Regions from separate parts of the Streptomyces sp. NBC_00536 genome, predicted to be linked through region 3. Evidence: predicted binding sites of a transcription regulator. Region 3 holds the regulator's gene; each other region holds the start of a gene.

Region 1 (5,431 bases), 1.9 Mb from region 3:
GATGTGGGAGAAGACCGCGGCGGAGCAGCCGGTCCGGGCCGACACCGCCCACCGCTGGACGATGACGGTCACCCTGAAGGCAACCGGCGCGCAGGTTCAGATGGTGCAGTGGAACAGCCCCGGCGGCGGCACCGGCGGCGGCGTGTTCCCGAAGGCGACCCGGCCCGCTCCCCCGCTCTCCGAGGAGCAGGCGGAGGCCGCCCTCACCGGCGCCGTCTGGGCACCGGTCCTGGGCGCCGTCGGCTGAGCCAACGAAACATCTCAAATAAACGCCCGAGGGCGGCACCCCCCGTGGGGAGTGCCGCCCTCGTTCGAAGAACAGCCGATCAACCGTCGGGCCGGAGCCCGGGGCGGATCAGAAGTCCATGTCACCGCCCGGCATGCCGCCGCCCGCGGGGGCACCGGCCTTCTCGGGCTTGTCGGCGATGACGGCCTCGGTGGTGAGGAAGAGGGCCGCGATCGACGCCGCGTTCTGCAGCGCGGAGCGGGTGACCTTCGCCGGGTCGATGATGCCCTCGGCGATCATGTCGACGTACTCGCCGGTCGCGGCGTTCAGGCCGTGACCGATCGGCAGGTTGCGCACCTTCTCGACGACGACGCCACCCTCGAGACCACCGTTGACGGCGATCTGCTTGAGCGGGGCCTCCAGCGCGAGCTTGACGGCGTTGGCGCCGGTCGCCTCGTCGCCGGTGAGCTCGAGCTTCTCGAAGACCGCGGAGGCCTGGAGCAGGGCCACGCCGCCACCGGCGACGATGCCCTCTTCGACGGCCGCCTTGGCGTTGCGGACGGCGTCCTCGATGCGGTGCTTGCGCTCCTTGAGCTCAACCTCCGTCGCGGCACCGGCCTTGATGACGGCCACGCCGCCGGCCAGCTTCGCGAGGCGCTCCTGGAGCTTCTCGCGGTCGTAGTCCGAGTCGGAGTTCTCGATCTCGGCGCGGATCTGGTTGACGCGACCCTGGACCTGGTCGCTGTCGCCGGAGCCGTCGACGATCGTGGTCTCGTCCTTGGTGATGACGACCTTGCGGGCGCGGCCGAGCAGGTCGAGGCCCGCGTTCTCCAGCTTGAGGCCGACCTCCTCGGAGATGACGGTGCCGCCCGTGAGGATGGCGATGTCACCGAGCATGGCCTTGCGGCGGTCGCCGAAGCCCGGAGCCTTGACGGCGACGGACTTGAAGGTGCCGCGGATCTTGTTGACGACCAGGGTCGACAGAGCCTCGCCCTCGACGTCCTCGGCGATGATCAGCAGCGGCTTGCCGGACTGCATGACCTTCTCCAGGAGCGGCAGCAGGTCCTTGACCGAGCCGATCTTGGAGTTGACGATCAGGATGTACGGGTCGTCGAGGGACGACTCCATGCGCTCCATGTCGGTGGCGAAGTACGCCGAGATGTAGCCCTTGTCGAAGCGCATGCCCTCGGTGAGCTCAAGCTCCAGGCCGAAGGTCTGCGACTCCTCGACCGTGATGACGCCTTCCTTGCCGACCTTGTCCATCGCCTCGGCGATGAGCTCGCCGATCTGGGTGTCGGCGGCGGAGATGGAGGCCGTAGAAGCGATCTGCTCCTTGGTCTCGACATCCTTGGCCTGGGCCAGCAGGGCGGCGGAGACGGCCTCGACGGCCTTCTCGATACCACGCTTGAGGGCCATCGGGTTCGCACCGGCGGCTACGTTGCGCAGGCCCTCGCGGACGAGCGCCTGGGCCAGCACGGTGGCCGTGGTCGTACCGTCACCGGCGACGTCATCCGTCTTCTTGGCGACTTCCTTGACCAGCTCGGCGCCGATCTTCTCGTACGGGTCCTCGAGCTCGATCTCCTTGGCGATGGAGACACCATCGTTGGTGATCGTGGGGGCGCCCCACTTCTTCTCAAGGACGACGTTGCGACCCTTGGGGCCAAGGGTGACCTTGACGGCGTCGGCGAGCTGGTTCATGCCTCGCTCGAGACCGCGCCGGGCCTCCTCGTTGAACGCAATGATCTTGGCCATCTGAAGTGGTCCTCCCGGACAGCGGTGGATTGCTCCTGGACCGCGCCCGCGCCCGCGACGGACGGCCTGTTGAGCCTGCCGGTTCCTTCCCGCCAGACTCGCTGGGCCTCACCGACCCGGTCCTCGTTTAGTAGCACTCTCACCAGGAGAGTGCTAACGCCAATGATTAGCACTCGGCACCCCCGAGTGCAAGCGGCTTCGGGGAACAGCCGGTGAACGACGGGGCCGGGCGCGGGCCGGGCGTACGAGGGGCCCGCATCCCCTGTCTCAGGATGCGGGCCCCTCGTGTTCGTCTGTCGGTGGTCGATCGCTCCGGCTAGCCGACTGCGAGCTTGACCATGTCCGCCTGCGGACCCTTCTGGCCCTGCGAGATCTCGAACTCGACCCGCTGACCCTCTTCAAGGGTGCGGTATCCGTCCATCTGGATGGCGCTGTAGTGGACGAACACATCCGCACCACCGTCGACCGCGATGAAGCCGTAGCCCTTCTCCGCGTTGAACCACTTGACGGTGCCCTGAGCCATGCCTAACTCCCCTATTACTGGCCCTTGCGCAGGACCGCACTTCGCGGACCCGGGTCAGAACTTGCGCCGGAACGCCTCGACCGGGGCTGAATGTATCCGCACCGCTGCTGTCTGCGACAGGTCATTCCGACGAGAAATCCGGACACGCCAATAGATTGAAATAGGGTGAAAATTAGGAATCTTCCGGGGCAACTCGGGCCGGACAAACTGCGCCAACGACCCATAGCGCGCCTGCATGTTGACTCAATGTCAACCCTTCCGCGACCCGTTCATATGCGGCGGGCAAGAACAGCGGCGGGGACTTCCCCAACTCTACCGCGCCCAACCAAGCAGAATTGCCCCCTCCGTTTCTTACCGGAGGGGGCAATTCAGGTTTTCGCCTGCTCGGCAGGCCTACAAGGCGGGCCTACAAGGAGCGGCTCAGCCGCCCGCGACGGCGGGAATGATCGAGACACCCACGCCGTCGGGCGTCGGCGTCTGCAGCCCGCTCTCGAAGCGCACGTCGTCGTCGTTCACGTAGACGTTCACGAAGCGGCGCAGCTTGCCCTGGTCGTCGAGCACGCGGGCGGCGATGCCCGGGTGGCTCTGCTCCAGGGAGTCGATGACCTCGCTGAGGGTCGCGCCCTCGGCGGGGACCTCGGCCTGGCCGCCGGTGTAGGTGCGCAGGATGGTGGGGATGCGGACGTTGACGCTCATGGCGCTACTGCCTTTCCGGGGGTCAGAGGACGGTCGGGAGGGTGGTCACGCCAGGCCGGCGGCGCGGAACGCGTCCAGGCTCGGGCGGATGGTGGCGGTCTGGCCGCTGTCGCCGGCCACCGCCTCCAGGGTCTTGAGGCCGTCACCGGTGTTCAGGATCACGGTGGTGAGCGCCGGGTCGAGCTGCCCGTTCTCGATGAGCTTCTTCGTCACGCCGACGGTCACGCCGCCCGCGGTCTCGGCGAAGATGCCCTCGGTCTGCGCCAGGATCTTGATGGCCTCGACGACCTGCGTGTCGTTGACGTCCTCGACGTAGCCGCCCGTACGGCGGGCGATGTCCAGGACGTACGGGCCGTCGGCCGGGTTGCCGATGGCCAGCGACTTGGCGATGGTGTCCGGCTTCTGCGGGCGGACCACGTCGTGACCGGCCTTGAAGGCGGTCGAGACGGGCGAGCAGCCCTCGGCCTGGGCGCCGAAGATCTTGTACGGCTTGTCCTCGACCAGGCCGAGCTTGATCAGCTCCTGGAGGCCCTTGTCGATCTTCGTGAGCTGCGAGCCGGACGCGATCGGGATGACGATCTGGTCGGGCAGCTGCCAGCCGAGCTGCTCGCAGATCTCGTACGCCAGCGTCTTGGAGCCCTCGCCGTAGTACGGGCGCAGGTTGACGTTGACGAAGCCCCAGCCCTCGCCGAGCGGGTCGCCGATCAGTTCGGAGCAGAAGCGGTTGACGTCGTCGTAGTTGCCCTCGATGCCGACCAGGTCACCGCCGTACACGCCGGCCATGACGACCTTGCCCTGCTCCAGGTCGTGCGGGATGAACACGCAGGAGCGCAGTCCGGCGCGGGCGGCGGCGGCGCCGACGGCCCCGGCCAGGTTGCCCGTGGAGGAGCAGGAGAGCGTGGTGTAGCCGAAGGCGCGGGCGGCCTCGACGGCGATCGCGACGACCCGGTCCTTGAAGGAGTGCGTCGGGTTGCCGGAGTCGTCCTTGACGTAGAGCTTGCCGGTGACGCCCAGCTCCTTGGCCAGGTTCTCGGCGTCCACGAGCTTGGTGAAGCCCGGGTTCAGGTTCGGCTTCGAGGCCACGTCGGCGGGGACGGGCAGCAGCGGGGCGTAGCGCCAGATGTTGGCCGGGCCGGCCTCGATCGCGGCGCGCAGCGCTTCGGGGTCACCGGCCGGAAGCTCGTAGGCGACTTCCAGGGGGCCGAAACACTCGGCGCAGGCGAAAATGGGACCCAGTTCGAAGCGGGTGGCACATTCGCGGCAGGAAAGCGCGACGGCGGGTCCGAGATCGACGGTGGTCGCAGCAGAAGTGGCGGAAGTGGTGGTCGCGGCAGAGGTGGCGACAGTCTGTGCAGACATGACGGCGAGGCCCTTTCTCCTCATCTTCCCCGTGGCGCACTTCGCCACGAGACGGATTTGGCACCTTCCCTAGCCGGGGACCTCGCTGACTTTGCAAAAATCGCGAGACCGACTGGAGGGTTGCCGGGGCTTCAACGGGCCGTATCCCTCTGCCCCTCTGGATGAGCGGTATGGCGCGAACGCGCCTTGGCGGCGCACCCGTGCGTTTGTACGTGGGGACCCCCGACATGCGATGGTCCTCCGCGTTGTTCAAGACTGTAACCGAAGGCATGGATGGTTGAGACAGCCGTCCAAACCGCGAGATGGATCATATTTCGGCCATAACGATGGCCGGGACACCACTGAATCAGGGAGTGCTGAAGGTGCTGGAAGAGGTGGAGCGCTGGCTGGGGGCCCGCTCCTGGTCCGCCACCGACCGACCGCTGGAGCGGCTACTTTCGGCCAAGCGGGCATCGGGCATCAGGGTCAGTGTCGTGTTGCCCGCTCTCGACGAGGAGGCGACGGTCGGCGCGATCGTCGAGGTCATCCGCCGTGACCTGATGGATTCCCTGCCCGTACCGCTCGTCGACGAACTCGTCGTCATCGACTCCGGGTCGAGCGACCGCACCTCCGAGGTCGCGGCCAAGGCCGGCGCCCGCGTGGTGCACCGCGACGACATCCTGCCGCGGGTCCCGGCCCTGCCCGGCAAGGGCGAGGTGCTGTGGCGCTCGCTCCTGGTCACCAGCGGGGACATCGTCTGCTTCGTCGACGCCGACCTGCGCGACTTCTCCGCCGCCTTCGTCTCCGGGATCGTCGGCCCGCTGCTGACCGAGCCGGACGTGCAGTTCGTCAAGGCGATGTACGACCGCCCGCTCGGCGACGCGCCCGGCCAGGGC
Region 2 (5,431 bases), 2.2 Mb from region 3:
CCCTGTGCCCCGGGTTCGTCCGTACGGAGTTCCACGAGCGGGCGGGCATGGGCACCGGCAACATCCCCAACTGGATGTGGCTGGACGCGGACAAGCTGGTGGCCGAGGCGCTGGCCGACCTGGCGCGCGGGCGGACGGTGTCGATCCCGGACCCCCGGTACAAGGCGCTGATGAGCGTGGTGAAGCTGGCTCCGCGCGGGCTGCTGGGCGGGGTGTCCTCCCGTACGGGCCGCAAGTACGGGCCGCAGTGACCGCCGGGTAAACCACCCAAACAGCGCAATCCTCCCTAAACTGGAAAGGTCCCATTCCTCTTGGGAGGCGACGCGATGACATTCGTACAGGTAATCGATTATGAGACCACGCGCTTCGACGAGATGAACGCCCTCATCGACCGCTACGCGGAACAGACCGCGGGCAAGCGCACGGTCACCCACACCCTGATCGGCAAGGACCGCGACTCCCGGACGCACTACGTGGACCTGGTCGAGTTCCCCTCGTACGAGGAGGCCATGAAGAACTCCCAACTCCCGGAAACCGACCGGATGTTCCAGGAGATGGTGGCCCTCTGTGACGGCATGCCCAAGTTCATGAACCTCGACGTGGTCCGGGACGAGTACCTCAACAAACTCGTCGTGAACCGGCTGTTCGACGAGGTCGCGGTCAAGGGCAACTTCGACGTCATCGAAGAGTGCGTGGCATCCGGCTACATCACCCACGACATGATGGACACCGAAGGCCGGGGCAACGGCCGGGAGGGCCTGCGGCAGACGATCGGCATGTGGCGGGACGCGTTCGACTTCACCTTCGACACGACGCGGCAGATGGCCGAAGGGGACTGCGTCACCACGCTGTGGGACTTCAAGGGCAAGCACAAGGGCGAGTTCATGGGGGTCGCGCCGACCGGCAAGGACGTCACGATGTCGGGTTGTACGACCGTCCGCATCGAGAACGGCCAGATCGCGGAAGACTGGTGGTACTACGACGCACCCGGACTGATGCGCCAGCTCGGCATGCCGGGCATGTAGCGCGCACGGAGCAGGTGAGACGGAGAAAGCCCCGTTCCTCGGTGGGAACGGGGCTTTCTCACGCTGCAGGCGGGCTGGCGGACCAGCGCGCTAGCGCGCTACTGACGAGGTCAGTGGCTGTGGCCGTGGCCGTGGCCGTGACCGGCGTCGCCCTCGTCGTCAGCCGGCTTCTCGACGACCAGGGTCTCGGTCGTGAGCAGCAGGGAGGCGATGGAGGCGGCGTTCTCCAGGGCGGAGCGGGTGACCTTGACCGGGTCGATGACGCCGGCCTTGACCAGGTCGCCGTACTCGCCGGTCGCGGCGTTGAAGCCCTGGCCCTTGTCCAGCTCGGCGACCTTCGCGGTGATGACGTAGCCCTCGAGGCCGGCGTTCTCCGCGATCCAGCGCAGCGGCTCGACGGCGGCGCGGCGCACGACCGCGACACCGGTGGCCTCGTCGCCGGTCAGGCCGAGGTTGCCCTCCAGGACCTTGACGGCGTGGACGAGCGCGGAGCCACCGCCGGAGACGATGCCCTCCTCGACCGCGGCGCGGGTCGCCGAGATGGCGTCCTCAAGGCGGTGCTTCTTCTCCTTGAGCTCCACCTCGGTGGCGGCGCCGACCTTGATGACGCAGACGCCACCGGCGAGCTTCGCCAGGCGCTCCTGCAGCTTCTCGCGGTCCCAGTCCGAATCCGTGGACTCGATCTCGGCCTTGATCTGGTTGACGCGGCCGACGACGTCGTCGTGGCTGCCGCCACCGTCGACGATGACCGTGTCGTCCTTGGTGATCGTGACGCGGCGGGCGGAGCCCAGTACGTCCAGACCGGCCTGGTCGAGCTTGAGGCCGACCTCTTCGGCGATGACGGTGGCGCCGGTGAGGGCGGCCATGTCCTGGAGCATCGCCTTGCGGCGGTCACCGAAGCCGGGGGCCTTGACGGCCACGGCGTTGAAGGTGCCACGGATCTTGTTGACGACGAGGGTGGAGAGCGCCTCGCCCTCGACGTCCTCGGCGATGATCAGCAGCGGCTTGGAGGCGCCCGCCTGGATGACCTTCTCCAGCAGCGGCAGCAGGTCCTGGATGGACGAGATCTTGCCCTGGTTGATCAGGATGTAGGGGTCCTCGAGGACGGCCTCCATACGCTCCTGGTCGGACACCATGTACGGGGAGAGGTAGCCCTTGTCGAAGGCCATGCCCTCGGTGAACTCCAGCTCCAGGCCGAAGGTGTTGGACTCCTCGACGGTGATGACACCGTCCTTGCCGACCTTGTCCATCGCCTCGGCGATGAGCTCGCCGACCTGGGTGTCCTGCGCGGAGAGCGCGGCCACGGCGGCGATGTCGGACTTGTCCTCGATCGGACGGGCGGTGTCGAGCAGCTCGGCGGAGACGGCCTTGACCGCCGCGTCGATGCCCTTCTTCAGGGCGGCCGGGGAGGCGCCGGCGGCGACGTTGCGCAGACCCTCGCGGACCAGCGCCTGGGCCAGCACGGTGGCGGTGGTGGTGCCGTCACCCGCGATGTCGTTGGTCTTGGTCGCCACCTCCTTCACGAGCTGGGCACCGAGGTTCTCGTACGGGTCGTCGAGCTCGACCTCGCGCGCGATGGTGACACCGTCGTTGGTGATGGTGGGAGCGCCGAACTTCTTGTCGATGACGACGTTGCGGCCCTTGGGGCCGATCGTCACCTTGACCGTGTCGGCAAGCTTGTTCACGCCACGCTCAAGAGCGCGACGGGCGTCCTCGTCAAACTTAAGAATCTTCGGCATGGGAGCGGTTCAGCCCTCTCGTTGCGATCCCCGGCCGCTCACCGCGACCGCCTTGAACGAACTACGCCCCTCGCCGCCCGGCATCAGCAGGGGTGACCAGGGGCGTAGCTCAAAGCAAAACTGGAGAAGTGATTACTTCTCGACGATCGCGAGCACGTCGCGGGCCGAGAGGACGAGGTATTCCTCGCCGTTGTACTTCACTTCGGTGCCGCCGTACTTGCTGTACAGGACGACGTCGCCGACGGTGACGTCCAGCGGAAGACGCTGGCCGTCCTCGAAGCGACCCGGACCCACGGCGAGGACGACGCCCTCCTGGGGCTTCTCCTTCGCGGTGTCCGGGATGACCAGGCCGGAAGCCGTGGTCTGCTCGGCGTCGAGCGGCTGGACCACAATGCGGTCCTCGAGCGGCTTGATGGCAACCTTGGAGCTGGTGGTCGTCACGTTCCGGTCTCCCCCTTCGGAGATCTCACGGGGTTAACTGTTTTGGGGTGGCGACCAGGTGGTTCCGTCGTCGCGGGAGCCGGACCTGCCTGTCGCGCTGTTGGCACTCACCGGTGGCGAGTGCCAGGCCCGAGACTATTCCGGCGATTAGCACTCGGTCAAGCGGAGTGCCAATTATCCGCGTCCGGCGTTGCGGCGGCCACGTGTGTGACGCTTGGCGCGTGCGCATTCTCGTGGTCGAAGACGAAGAGGGGCTGGCCGAGTCCCTCCGGCGCGGCCTGTCCGCCGAAGGGCACTGGGTCGAGGTCGCGCACGACGGCCACCGCGGTCTGGAACTCGCGCTCAGCGGCGGCCCGTACGACGTGGTGCTGCTCGACCTGATGCTGCCCGGGCTCAGCGGGTACGAGATCTGCACCAGGATGCGCGCCCACGGCGACACCACCCCCGTGCTGATGCTCACCGCCAAGGACGGCGAGTACGACGAGGCGGAGGGCCTGGACTCCGGCGCCGACGACTATCTGACCAAGCCGTTCTCCTTCGTCGTCCTGGGCGCCCGCGTCCGGGCGCTGGCCCGGCGGGCCGGGGCCCCCGCGCGCACCACCCTCCAGGCCGGTGACCTCTTCCTGGACCCCGAGGGCCGCCGCTGCCGCCGGGGCACCCGGGACATCGAGCTGACCGCCCGCGAACTGGGCGTCCTGGCCTGCCTGATGGAGCACCCGGGGCGGGCCGTGGCCAAGCAGGAGATCCTCGACGAGGTCTGGCGCTCCCCCGGCGGCTCCGCGGGCATCGACCCGAACATCGTCGAGGTCTACGTCTCCTCGCTCCGCCGGAAGATCGACGCCCCCTTCGGCCGCCGGTCCATCCGCACCGTCCACGGCACCGGCTACCGGATGGCCCCCGACGGTGGCTGAGACCCCCCGGGGGAGGCTGCTGGGCAGCGTCCGGGCCCGCGCGGCCCTCGGCGCCGCCCTCGCGATGGCGGCCGTCCTGGCCGTGGGCGGGATCTGGCTCTACGGCGTGCTGCGCGCCAACCTGCTGGAGAACACCACCGGCCGCACCGAACTCGCCGCCCGCAAGGTGGCCGCCCAGCTCGACACCCGGGCCCTGCCCGCCGGCCGGCTGCCCGCCCCCGAGAGCGGGGTGGACCTGGTGTTCGTGCTGGACGCGGCGGGCCGGGTCACCGCGTCCACCGGGGACCCCGGACGGCTCGCCGCCGAGCTGGCGGCCCTGCGGCCCGCCGCCGGGGACGATTCGCGCGCGGCCGTCCTGCCGCCCCCGGCCCCCGGGGGCGGTGAGCGGCGCGCGGTGGTGGTGGTCAGCGCCCCCGGCCCGGCGGGCACCGCCGCGCACTACGTCTACGCGATGACCGTCCTCGGGGACGTGGACGACGCCACCCGTTCCGTCGCCTACGGGATGCTCGGCGGCGCTCCCCCGCTGATCGCCTTCGCCGCCGCGCTCGCCTGGTGGGTGGCCGGGCACGCGCTGCGCCCGGTCACCGCGATCCGCGACGCGCTGGCCGCGGTCACCGGGAGCGAGCTGGACCGGCGGGTGCCCGACCCGGGCGGGGCCGACGAGATCGCGCGCCTCGCCCGGACCGTGAACGACACCTTGGACCGGCTGGAGCGCTCCGACGCGCGCCAGCGCCAGTTCACCGCCGACGCCTCGCACGAGCTGCGCAATCCGCTGGCCGCGGTGCGGTCCCGGCTGGAGGTGGCGCTGGAGGACCCCGACCGGGAGTCGGTCGCGGCGGCCCTCGCCGACACCGAGCGGCTCCAGCGGATCGCGGCCGACCTGCTGCTGCTGGCCCGGCTCGACGGGCGGCCCGCGCCGCGCACCGAGCCGGTGGACCTGGCGCTGCTGGCCGCGGAGGACGCGGCCCGGCGGGGGGCGCCGCGGGTGCGGCTGCGGGTGGTGGCGGGGGCGCCCGTACCGGCGGCCGGGGATCCGGCGCGGCTGGAGCGGGCGCTGGCCAACCTGGTGGACAACGCGCTGCGGTACGCCCGTACGGAGGTCGTCGTACGGGCGTACGCGCGCGATGGCTGGAATGTGCTGGAGGTGACCGACGACGGTCCGGGGATCCCGGAGGCGGACCGGGACCGGGTCTTCGAGCGGTTCGTCCGCCTCGACGCCGACCGGGGCCGGGCCAGCGGCGGCACCGGGCTGGGCCTGGCCATCGCCCGCGAGGTCGCCCGCTCGCACGGCGGCGAGCTGGTGGCGCTGGATCCC
Region 3 (5,431 bases):
GAGGAGGACGGCCACGGCGGCGGTGCCTGCGGTGGAGGTGCGCAGGACGGACCGCCCCAGGCGGTACGGCCGGGCCCCCGCCTCCGCGAACACGGCGAGTTCGTCAGGTGAGACCCCGCCCTCGGGCCCGACCACGACCACGATCGACCCCGTCGAGGGCAGTTCGGCGCTCGCCAGCGCCAGCGACGCCGTGTCGCGGTCCTCGTGCAGGACCACCCCCAGGTCCGCCCCCGCGAGCAGCGCGGCGACCTGCTTGGTGGACATGGCCTCGGCGACCTCCGGGAACCGGACCCGGCGGGACTGCTTCCCGGCCTCGCGCGCGGTCGTCCGCCATTTCCCGAGCGCCTTCGCCCCCCGCTCCCCGCGCCACTGCGTGATGCACCGCGAGGCCTGCCACGGCACGACCGCGTCGACCCCGGTCTCGGTCATCGTCTCGACGGCCAGCTCGCCCCGGTCCCCCTTCGGCAGCGCCTGGACCACGGTGATCCGTACGTCCGCGGGCGGCTCCTCGTGCACCGAGTCGACCGCGACCACCAGCCGGTCCTTGCCCTCTGCCGCCTTGACCACGGCTTCGGCCCAGCGCCCGCGGCCGTCCGCGAGGACCAACGCCTCGCCGGGGCCCAGTCGCTTCACGGACACGGCGTGGCGGCCCTCGGGGCCGTCCAGGACGAACTCCGGCCCCGCGGGGACCTCTTCGACCACGAACACGGGGGCGGTCATGACGCACTCCTCATTTTCAGCATCTGCAACGCGCTCTGCGCTTCGGCCAGTTCGGCCGCCAGTACTTCCACCAGCTGCGCGGCGGGCAGCGGCCGGGCCAGCCGGTGGCCCTGTCCGGCCCACAGGGCCATGCCCTGCGGGTCCCCGGCGGCCGCCGCGGCCTTGCGCAGGCCGGAGGTGATGTGGTGGACCTGGGGGTAGGCGGCGGGCGCGTACGGCCCGTGCTCCCGCATGAACCGGTTGACCAGCCCGCGGGCCGGGCGCCCGGAGAAGGCCCGGGTGAGTTCCGTGTGCGCGAACAGCGGGTCGGTCAGGGCCTTCTTGTGCAGCGGGTCGGCGCCGGACTCGGGGCAGGCCAGGAAGGCCGTGCCGAGCTGCGCGGCCTCGGCGCCCGCCGCGAGCACGGCGGCGATCTGCGAGCCCCGCATGAGGCCGCCCGCCGCGACGATCGGGAGCGCGACCGCTTCCCGTACCTGCGCGACCAGTGCCAGCAGGCCGACGCCCGCCGTGCCGTCGGTGTGCGGGTCGTCGCGGTGGGTGCCCTGGTGGCCGCCCGCTTCGATGCCCTGGACGCAGACGGAGTCGGCGCCGGCGCTCTGCGCGGTACGGGCCTCCTCGACGGAGGTCACGGTGACGACGGTGCGGGTGCCGCCCCGGCGCAGGGCGGTGAGCACCTCGGCCGGGGGGCAGCCGAAGGTGAAGGAGACCACGGGGACCGGGTCTTCGAGGAGGATGGCGAGTTTGGCGTCGTAGCCGTCGTCGCAGGTGCCGACGGTGTCCTCGGGGGCGATCGAGACCGCGTACCAGCTCGCCTCGCCCGCGAGCTGTCCCCGGTAGGCCTCGACGGCGGCGGGGTCGGCCGAAGTGGTCTGCGGTACGAAGAGGTTGACGCCGAAGGGGCGGCGGGTCAGCCCGCGCAGCCGTTTGATCTCCTGGTACATGCCGTCGGCGGTTTTGTATCCGCCGGCCAGGAAGCCCAGTCCGCCCGCCTCGCACACGGCGGCGGCCAGGGGCGGACAGGATCCGCCGCCCGCCATGGGGGCCTGCACGATCGGGTACTGGTGAAGACCGTTCGGTGCGGAGGACATGCCCAGCATCGTGCCATGTCCCCCGCACCAGACCGAATCGTGCAATTCGCCTGGCATAGTCCGGTTCCCCGGTACGCCCGACGCCCGCTGGGGGCGTCTTCCGGCGGGGCCGTCAGCGCCCGTTGAAGGCGTCCTTCAGCCGGCTGAACAGGCCCTGCTGCCCGGGCTGGAACTGGCCGGTGGGCCGCTCCTCGCCACGCAGTTTCGCCAGCTGGCGCAGCAGGTCCTCCTGCTGCGCGTCCAGCTTGTTCGGGGTCATGACCTCGACGTGGACGATCAGGTCGCCCCGGCCGCCGCCGCGCAGGTGCGTGACGCCGCGGCCGTGCAGCGGGATGGACTGGCCCGACTGGGTGCCGGGGCGGATGTCCACCTCTTCCATGCCGTCGAGGGTCTCCAGCGGGCACTTCGTGCCGAGGGAGGCCGCCGTCATCGGGATGGTGACCGTGCAGTGCAGGTCGTCGCCGCGCCGCTGGAAGGTCGAGTGCGGCAGCTCGTGGATCTCGACGTACAGGTCGCCGGCGGGGCCGCCGCCGGGGCCGACCTCGCCTTCGCCCGCGAGCTGGATGCGGGTGCCGTTCTCGACACCCGCCGGGATCTTGACCGTGAGGGTGCGGCGGGAGCGGACCCGGCCGTCGCCCGCGCACTCGGGGCACGGGGTGGGGACCACGGTGCCGAAGCCCTGGCACTGCGGGCAGGGGCGCGAGGTCATGACCTGGCCCAGGAAGGACCGGGTGACCTGCGAGACCTCGCCGCGGCCGCGGCACATGTCACACGTCTGCGCCGAGGTGCCGGGGGCGGCACCCTCGCCGGAGCAGGTGGTGCAGACGATGGCCGTGTCGACCTGGAGGTCCTTGGTCGTCCCGAAGGCCGCCTCGTCGAGTTCCAGGTCGAGGCGGATCATGGCGTCCTGGCCCCGGCGGGTCCGCGAGCGCGGTCCGCGCTGCGAGGCCTGCCCGAAGAAGGCGTCCATGATGTCCGAGAAGTTGCCGAAGCCACCGGCTCCGAACCCGCCCGCGCCACCGCCGCCCGAGGAGGACAGCGGGTCGCCGCCGAGGTCGTAGACCTGCTTCTTCTGCGGGTCCGAGAGCACCTCGTAGGCCGCGTTGATCTCCTTGAAGCGCTCTTGCGTCTTCGGGTCCGGATTCACATCCGGGTGGAGTTCACGCGCGAGGCGCCGGAAGGCCTTCTTGATCTCGTCCTGGGATGCGTCGCGGCGCACGCCGAGTACGGCGTAGTAGTCCGTGGCCACTTACGACTCCGCCAGGATCTGTCCGACGTAACGTGCCACTGCGCGTACCGCTCCCATCGTTCCGGGGTAGTCCATGCGGGTCGGTCCGACCACGCCGAGTTTGGCGACTGCTTCGCCGCCCGAACCGTAACCGACCGAGACGACCGACGTGGAGTTCAGTCCCTCGTAGGCGTTCTCGTGCCCGATCCGTACGGCCATTCCCGACTCGTTCGCCTCGCCCAGCAGCTTGAGGAGCACGACCTGCTCCTCCAGCGCTTCGAGCACCGGCCTGATCGTCAGGGGGAAATCGTGTCCGAAGCGGGTGAGATTGGCGGTTCCGCCGATCATCAGCCGTTCTTCGGCGTCCTCCACGAGGGTTTCGAGGAGGGTCGCGAGGACGGTGGAGACCGTCGCCCGGTCATCGGTCTCGAAGGACTCGGGGAGGTCCTGCACCAGCGGCGGCACATCGGTGAACCGGCGGCCGACGACCCGGCTGTTGAGCCGTGCCCGCAGGTCGGCCAGCGAGGTCTCCCCGAAGGGCGTCTGGCAGTCGATGAGCCGCTGCTCGACCCGTCCGGTGTCCGTGATCAGTACGAGCATCAGGCGGGCCGGGGCCAGCGACAGCAGCTCGACGTGGCGGACGGTGGAACGGGTCAGGCTCGGGTACTGGACGACGGCGACCTGCCGGGTGAGCTGCGCGAGCAGCCGCACCGTACGGCCGACCACGTCGTCGAGGTCGACGGCGCCGTCGAGGAAGTTCTGGATGGCCCGCCGCTCGGGCGACGACAGCGGTTTGACCCCCGCGAGCTTGTCGACGAAGAGGCGGTAGCCCTTGTCCGTGGGGATGCGCCCCGCGCTGGTGTGGGGCTGGGCGATGTAGCCCTCTTCCTCCAGCACGGCCATGTCGTTGCGCACGGTGGCGGGCGAGACGCCGAGCCGGTGCCGCTCGGTGAGCGCCTTGGAGCCGACCGGCTCCTCCGTCCCGACGTAGTCCTGGACGATGGCGCGGAGCACTTCGAGTCTGCGTTCGCTGAGCATCGCGCACACCTCCATCTGTGATGCCTGTTCCTGGTGCTGCCTGGCCGTCGTGGCGAGTGCCGCTGGCACTCGCGGTCGGTGAGTGCCAGAGATCCCCCGGTCAGTGTACGGCGGGTACGTACGGCGTTAGCAAGGGCGGCCCGTCGCGGCCCGTCAAGGTACCGCGCGGCGAGCGGCCGCTCGACTAGCGTCGCCTCATGGACGTGAGTTGGGAAGACGCGGGCTGGGAACGGCTGACCGGGCGGACCGGACGGCTGCGGCTGCCGGTGTGGGACTGCACCGCGGGGCTGGTGGTGGGTGATGACGCGGTCCTCCTGATCGACCCGGGTTCGTCCCTGCCGGAGGGGTCCCGGCTGCGGGTGGCGGCGGAGCACATGACGGGCCGGCGGGTGACGCATCTCGCATTCACGCACGGCCATTTCGATCACGTCCTGGGCTCCTCGGCCTTCCCGGAGGCCGAGGTGTACGGCGCCGTGGGCCTGGACGCACTGCTGACCGCGGACCGCGACGAGCTGCGCGAGGACGCCGTGCGGCAGGGGCTGGCGCGGGCCGAGGCGGCCGAGGCGGCGGAGCGGATGGTGGTCCCGCGGCACCTGGTGTCGGGCGAGTGGACCCTGGAACTGGGCGGGGTCCAGGTGCTGCTGGCCAACGTCGGCCCCGGGCACAGCGGGCACGACCTGGCGGTGTGCGTGCCGGGCGAGCGGGAGGTGGTCTTCTGCGGGGACCTGGTCGAGGAGTCCGGGGAGCCGCAGGCGGGCCCGGACGCGATGCCCGAGCGGTGGCCCGAGGCCGTGGACCGGCTGCTGTCCCTGGGCGGGGACGACGCGCTGTACGTGCCCGGTCACGGAGCGGTGGTCGACGCGGCCTTCGTGCGTGCGCAACGCGACACACTGGCCCAGCGGTACGGCGTGTCGCGTGCGCGCGGCCGCGGGGCCTCCTAGCGTCGGCCGGATGCGTGAGTACTCGCCCGACCTGACCCCCGCGTGGAAGCGCCCCCGCCCCGTCCCCGAGGTCCCCGCGGACCCGGACCTGGTGGTCGAGGAGGCCGGTACGGGCTTCTGCGGGGCCGTCGTCGGCTGCGAGGCGGGCACGGTGACCCTGGAGGACCGCTTCGGCAAGCGGCGGGTCTTCCCGATGGAACCGCGCGGCTTCCTGCTGGACGGGGCCGTGGTGACCCTGGTGCGGCCTTCCCGGGCCCCCGCGGGCCCCGCGCGCACGGCCTCGGGCTCGATCGCGGTCCCGGGCGCGCGGGCCCGCGTGGCGCGGGCGGGCCGGATCTACGTCGAGGGGCGCCACGACGCCGAACTCGTCGAGCGGGTCTGGGGCGACGACCTGCGCATCGAGGGCGTGGTGGTGG

The links. The regulator HrcA, encoded in region 3, represses chaperone genes, less so after heat shock. The targets are predictions, from matches to a motif close to TTNGCACTCNGNNNNNCNGAGTGCNAA.
Region 1: a site for HrcA is predicted at 2,109-2,135, ahead of groL (chaperonin GroEL). Genes of this name have one in related genera too.
Region 2: a site for HrcA is predicted at 3,353-3,379, ahead of groES (co-chaperone GroES). Genes of this name have one in related genera too.

Annotation. Positions count from the first base shown of each region.
Region 1 is NZ_CP107819.1:4,537,504-4,542,934, reverse strand. It holds gene OHS33_RS20005 (hypothetical protein) at 1-247, shown strand, start outside; gene groL (chaperonin GroEL) at 356-1,978, opposite strand; gene OHS33_RS19995 (cold-shock protein) at 2,295-2,501, opposite strand; gene OHS33_RS19990 (MoaD/ThiS family protein) at 2,922-3,197, opposite strand; gene thrC (threonine synthase) at 3,243-4,556, opposite strand; SAM riboswitch class I at 4,574-4,724, opposite strand; gene OHS33_RS19980 (glucosyl-3-phosphoglycerate synthase) at 4,919-5,431, shown strand, end outside.
Region 2 is NZ_CP107819.1:4,903,303-4,908,733, reverse strand. It holds gene OHS33_RS21800 (SDR family NAD(P)-dependent oxidoreductase) at 1-251, shown strand, start outside; gene OHS33_RS21795 (ester cyclase) at 327-1,025, shown strand; gene groL (chaperonin GroEL) at 1,136-2,764, opposite strand; gene groES (co-chaperone GroES) at 2,897-3,205, opposite strand; gene OHS33_RS21780 (response regulator transcription factor) at 3,427-4,116, shown strand; gene OHS33_RS21775 (sensor histidine kinase) at 4,109-5,431, shown strand, end outside.
Region 3 is NZ_CP107819.1:2,678,671-2,684,101, forward strand. It holds gene OHS33_RS11650 (16S rRNA (uracil(1498)-N(3))-methyltransferase) at 1-720, opposite strand, end outside; gene OHS33_RS11655 (nitronate monooxygenase) at 717-1,808, opposite strand; gene dnaJ (molecular chaperone DnaJ) at 1,921-3,057, opposite strand; gene hrcA (heat-inducible transcriptional repressor HrcA) at 3,058-4,074, opposite strand; gene OHS33_RS11670 (MBL fold metallo-hydrolase) at 4,272-5,015, shown strand; gene OHS33_RS11675 (DUF3097 domain-containing protein) at 5,026-5,431, shown strand, end outside.